DNA from 2 places in the Colwellia sp. PAMC 21821 genome. Region 1 is predicted to be linked to the other one. Evidence: riboswitches for the same ligand, from Rfam matches in the RefSeq annotation. Region 1 holds a riboswitch; the other holds the start of a gene.
The links. Region 1 has a riboswitch for thiamine pyrophosphate ahead of A3Q33_RS16735 (TonB-dependent receptor). Riboswitches for the same ligand answer to the same signal wherever they lie in the genome.
Positions count from the first base shown of each region.

Region 1 (3,197 bases):
CCGCTGATGTTGATAAAAATGCCACCAATATGACCACGCTAAATGCTGATCTTAATCAGTTTTTAACCGAGTTAATAAGCAAATACCCTGGGGTTTCTTATAGTTTAGAAGGTGAAGCGCGTGAGCAAGCCGACTCTTTTAGTAGTTTAGCTTGGGGCTTAGTCTTTGTATTCTTTATTATTTACTGTTTATTGGCGATACCTTTTAAATCTTACATACAGCCCATTATTGTTATGTCAGTTATTCCGTTTGGTGCCATCGGTGCGATTATTGGTCATTGGATCATGGGCATGGATTTAACCATTATGAGCTTATTAGGTTTAATGGCACTGATTGGCGTTGTGGTTAACGATAGTTTGGTATTAGTCGACTTTATAAACGCTAAAGTTAAAGCAGGTATTAAAGCGTATGACGCAGTATTAATTGCAGCGCAATCACGCTTTCGACCCGTAATACTAACTTCATTAACTACTTTTATTGGTTTAATGCCGTTATTGTTTGAAAAAGCTACCCAAGCCCAATTTTTGATACCAATGGCGGTTTCATTAGGTTTTGGAATAATATTTGCGACCTTTATTACCTTAATTTTAGTACCGGTAAATTACTTATTGGTTGAAGATATGAAAAGGTTAACAACTAAAGGTAAGCAAAAATTGGTTGCTCAGTTAACTTAACTAATCTTGGTTTTGCTTAATTAAATAAACCCAACTTTAGGTTAAAATTAAATCAGATACAGTTAAACGAATGATAAGTCTTTGTTATTCGTTTAACTCATGGTTAAACTAAGTAAATAAATAACAGCAACTCAATAAGGTAAACTGATGGCTGATAAAATCACTCCAGAAGAAACGATATTCTCTAAAATTATTCGCCAAGAAATTCCAACCCCGTTACTTTTTCAAGATGAACTTGTAACCGCATTTCGTGATATATCTCCACAAGCCAAAAGCCATATTTTGGTTATCCCAAATAAACTCATTGCAACCGCGAATGATATTGAACAAGAAGACGAGCTAACAATAGGCCGTATGTTCAGTGTTGCTAAAAAACTGGCAAAAGAAGAAGGTATAGCCGAGGACGGATATCGCTTGATCATGAATTGTAATCAACACGGCGGCCAAGAGGTTTACCATATTCATCTACATTTAGTGGGTGGTGAACCGTTAGGCAGAATGCTAGACCTTAAATAATCAGCAGTACGATTGACTCTCACTAAAACCGTATATGGTATAAATATAAAAGTGATCAAGTTTGAACAAATAGATAATTTGGTTAATACCGTTATCTTTAGCTTAAGTTATAGTAATAACAGCATAATTTATCGTGCATGAAGGTTTTTCCCCTGTACTTTTTAAAAAATATTGTTAGTATGCATAACGAGCCAAGGGGTGCCTGAAAATCGTATACGATTTTAAAGGCTGAGATGCGAAGCGAACCCTTAGAACCTGAACCGGATAGTACCGGCGTAGGAATGGTTAAGCTAATCGCATTACCGCTCTGTAGCATTATATTTTCAGCACTTTTGCTTTAATGCTATAGATTGTTACCGAACAGCTATCTAACTTCCCCCATGCCGGATCCCATAACATATTCTTAATCGAATTTATGAGATCATAATGAAATTTATAAAATCACCTGTAGCTTTGGCTATTTTTACTAGTATTGTTACACCAACAATTTTTGCCGCTGACACGTCATCAAATACCGCATCTAAAACCGTAGAGCAAGCTACGGAAGTTATCACTGTTAATGGCGACTTTCGCACGAGTTCACTACAAAAAACTGCAAGTTCTTTATCTGTTATCGCTAGTGATGAAATTAGCGCGCGTAACGCACAGAACTTAGAAGAGATCATTGCACGTGCACCCAATATAAATTTTTCTAGTGGTACTCAACGTGCTAGATATTATCAAATTCGTGGTATTGGTGAGCGTAGCCAATTTAAAGAGCCAATTAATCCATCTGTTGGTTTAGTGATTGACGGCATAGACTTTTCAAGCATAGGTAGCATAGCGTCAACGTTTGATGTTGAACAAGTCGAAGTTTATCGTGGTCCTCAAGGAACACGCTTTGGTGCTAATGCCATGGCTGGAATGATAAATATTACTTCCAGTGCACCTACCGACACTTTTGAGGGTAAAGTCAAATTATCTGCGGGAAATTACGACAGCTATAGCGCCGGTTTGGTGTTGTCTGGTCCCGCAACCGAAAAGGTAAATTATCGCATAGCGGTTGAACAGTTCAGTAGTGATGGTTTTATTGAAAATGATTCTCTAAATAGTGACGACACTAATAATCGTGATGAATTAACCTTGCGTGGCAAGTTAGCGATTAAGGCAAGTAATGACTTAACTATTGACTTAACCGCGTTTGTGGCTGATTTTGATAATGGCTATGATGCCTTCTCACTTGCTAATACTCGCCATACCTTATCAGATCAACCAGGTTTTGATCGCCAAGACACCAAAGCGTTAGCGGCTAAATTTACCTATCGCGGTTTTAATGATTTTACAGTTGAAAGTATTATTAGCTATGCTGATTCAGCACTGGACTACGGCTATGATGAAGATTGGGCCTATGTGGGTATTCGTCCAGGATGGGAATATAGTTCAGAAGATCACTACTTTCGTGATAAGTCATCATCAACACTGGAGTTAAGAGCCGTATCAGAGCTTGGCGGAGAAATTTTTAATAACACGACAGCTTGGATAACAGGATTATACTTCAAGCAAGAGAAAGAAGATTTATTGCGCCAATACACTTATTTGCCTAGCGATTTTACATCAAGTTTTGATACCGATAATATTGCTGCATTCGTTCAATTTGACACTCAACTTAACCATAAATTAAGCCTGACGACAGGGTTAAGGGTGGAGCGCAGAAATTCAGATTACGCCGATGCAGAACAACTTAGTTTTGATCCTAGCGATACTATGGTTGGTGGTAAAGTGGTGTTGTCATTCCAAATGGACGACAATAATTTATTTTATGGCTCGGTTAATCGAGGTTATAAAGCCGGTGGCGCCAATACTGATGGTAGTTTACCCGCTAACCTACGTGAGTTTACGCCTGAATACCTATGGAATTATGAATTAGGCTATAAAGTCAGTCTATTGGATAATCAAGCTTATGTTCGAAGTGCCATATTTTATATGGATAGAGACGACATGCAGGTACGTACGTCTTATTTAGAAGAG
Region 1 covers NZ_CP014943.1:3,956,473-3,959,669, forward strand. Annotated here, with positions in the region: partial or broken gene A3Q33_RS16725 (efflux RND transporter permease subunit) at 1-674, shown strand, start outside; gene A3Q33_RS16730 (HIT domain-containing protein) at 822-1,190, shown strand; TPP riboswitch at 1,375-1,489, shown strand; gene A3Q33_RS16735 (TonB-dependent receptor) at 1,617-3,197, shown strand, end outside.

Region 2 (3,197 bases), 2.2 Mb from region 1:
AAAGCATAGCGCAACCATACCAACCAATATTAGCGGCGCCAATACCGGAAGTAATATGATCATAACCTGGCGCAATATCTGTCGTTAATGGTCCTAAGGTATAAAAAGGTGCTTCGCCACAATGCTTGAGTTGCTCAGTCATATTTTTTTCAATCATATGCAATGGCACGTGACCCGGACCTTCGATAATAGTTTGTACGTCATGTTTCCAGGCGATTTTTGTTAATTCACCCAAAGTACGTAATTCTGAAAATTGTGCTTCATCATTGGCGTCGGCAATCGAACCTGGTCGTAAACCATCGCCTAGAGAAAATGAAACATCGTAGGCTTTTAAAATTTCACAAATATCTTCAAAATGAGTGTAAAGAAAGTTTTCTTTGTGGTGTGCTAAACACCATTTAGCCATGATTGAGCCACCACGAGAAACAATGCCAGTAACGCGTTTAGCCGTCATTGGCACATAACGCAGTAATACCCCAGCATGAATAGTAAAGTAGTCAACACCTTGCTCTGCTTGTTCAATTAAGGTATCGCGAAATATTTCCCACGTAAGGTCTTCAGCAATACCGTTTACTTTTTCTAAAGCTTGATAAATAGGTACGGTGCCAATGGGAACCGGGGAGTTACGAATAATCCACTCGCGGGTTTCGTGGATGTATCGACCGGTAGAAAGATCCATCACCGTGTCTGCGCCCCATTTAGTCGACCAAACTAATTTTTCTACTTCTTCTTCAATGGAAGAAGTTACCGCTGAGTTACCGATATTAGCGTTTACTTTGATCAAAAAGTTTCTGCCGATGATCATCGGTTCAACTTCAGGATGGTTAATATTGACCGGGATAATGGCGCGGCCTCTCGCAACTTCATCGCGGACAAACTCAGGCGTAATTTTTTCTGGAATGCTGGCGCCAAATGATTGACCTTGATGTTGTTGTAGCAACATCTCGTCTTTAACTTCTTGGCGTTTCATATTCTCACGAATGGCAATATATTCCATTTCAGGCGTAATAATACCTTGGCGTGCGTAATGCATTTGCGTAACGTTTTTGCCTTTTTTGGCTTTTCGCACTTGTGGTAAATGTTCAAAACGAATATGGTCTAGGCCTTCATCGGCTAAGCGCTGTTGGCTGTAGGTTGAGGTTTTTCCTGTTAAAAATTCAACATCGTTACGTGACTCAATCCAGCTATCACGTAAGCGAGGAATACCTTTGTGGACGTCAATATTGACAGCATCATCGGTATAAAACCCTGAGGTATCGTAAACACATAATGGCTGATTTTTCTCATAACTAGGGTTGTCTTTGTTGCCATTAATCAAGGTGTCAGACAAGGTTATTTCACGCATACCAACACGGATATCGTGCAGTTCACCCGCTACGTAAACTTTTTTGGAATTTGGAAAAGATTGATCAGCAACGTTTTTTAAAAATTGTGTTGCTTGGTTTCGACGCTCGCGTCTTGAAATTGAACTCATGTTCTCTCACCTGTTTTTATTAAATAAAAGTTAGGCGGAGCTTTATGGGGGTAGTAACGAGGAGTAGTTTTTTAAACAAAATTTAACATGGTGTTTAAAGCTACTACTTGTTCCCTTCGCAGATGTTAATCTAATCAGGTTCTACGGATCCCGCTTTCGCGATCTCAGCCCTTTGGCACTCCGACAAGTCAATACGTTTAAGTTTTTTAAGTGTCCTTAAACGTGGCTAGATTCTAGCTTTAATTTTCGACGCTAATCAACCACTATTTTATTTTTATTTTTAGTTGTTGTTAATTAAGGGGTTTTATTGGATGTTGATTCTGGTGGCGCTGGTGTAACAATGAAGGTTGGTATACGAAGTAGTAACTTTACCCTGCTTTTAATGAACCATTTTCACCAGTGATTTTGTATGTCTAAAAAATATTTTAACTTGAATATGTGTAATCTCGAACATTTGTTAATGTGAAATATCATGGAATGTTTGTTTCTGTTTACACTTAAGTCATTAAATTAACAAAAGCTTGGAGAATGATGAATTTTACCGATTAATTGTTAATAACATTGTAAATTAACCGGTAAATTGACGTAATATAGTCAAACTGAACAATGTACATCATATGGAATGAATTTATGGCTGAATCTAGCACCGCAAGTACAACAGAACAAGTAATAAAGACCTTAGATCCTGCAAGTCTGCTTAAAAATGAAATCGACCAAGTTGGCCGTATTTACAATATTATTGTTGAATTTTTCACCAATTATAGTTTTCAATTAATTGGCGCGTTAATCATTCTAATTATTGGTTTTATTTTTGCGGGTAAAATTGCCAAAGTAGTTCTACGTTTATGTGAGCGTCATAAGCTTGATGTTACCCTAAGTCGTTTTTTGGCTAATGCCAGTAAAATGTTAATTGTCGTGATGATCGCGATAATCGCTTTAGGTAAATTAGGCATAAGTGTTACGCCTTTTATTGCGGCCATTGGTGCTATTTCATTAGGCGCAGGTCTAGCATTACAAGGACTACTATCTAACTATGCTGCCGGTTTTAATATTATTATCATTCGACCTTTCGTCGTCGGCGATACCATTACCGTACAAGGCGTTACGGGGCTGGTTAAAGAAGTATTATTGGCATACACCATTTTAACGGATGAAGATCACGTTGAAATTACTATTCCTAATAAACATATCGTTGGTGAAGTGTTACACAACTCAAAGCATGACTCATTATTAGAGTTAAGTGTCGGCATTGATTATAGCGAAAACCCGTTAGAGGTGGTGGCAATGCTTGAAGATGTGATTGGCAAGTTAGATATTGTCAGCGTCGCTCGAAGCCCATTGATTGGCATCGATGCTTTTGCTGATAGTGCTATCAATATCGGCATACGTTTGTGGACGCCAACAGAAAATTTATATAGCGCTAAATACAAAGCTTATAAAGAGATTTATCTCGCGTTAGATAAAGCCAACATTAAAATTCCGTTCCCACAACGTGATATACATCTTATTAAAGATCTGGTGTAATTTTTATGTCGTTTTATATCGTTTAACGATGGCGCTAAATAAAGCCAGGCTCGATCGATTTTTGGCTCAATATTGTCAAATCAGTCGCAAAAATGTGCGACTGATGTTGGCGCAAAATAGAGTGTTTATCGATGGCATTGTCGCACATAATATTGATGAAATTATTGATACATTTAGCCTTATAACGCTAGATGGAAAG
Region 2 covers NZ_CP014943.1:1,260,465-1,263,661, reverse strand. Annotated here, with positions in the region: gene thiC (phosphomethylpyrimidine synthase ThiC) at 1-1,474, opposite strand, end outside; TPP riboswitch at 1,569-1,667, opposite strand; gene A3Q33_RS05300 (mechanosensitive ion channel family protein) at 2,105-2,998, shown strand; gene A3Q33_RS05295 (pseudouridine synthase) at 3,027-3,197, shown strand, end outside.
Region 2: linked by a shared signal. The riboswitch ahead of thiC (phosphomethylpyrimidine synthase ThiC) and the one ahead of A3Q33_RS16735 (TonB-dependent receptor) in region 1 are both predicted to bind thiamine pyrophosphate.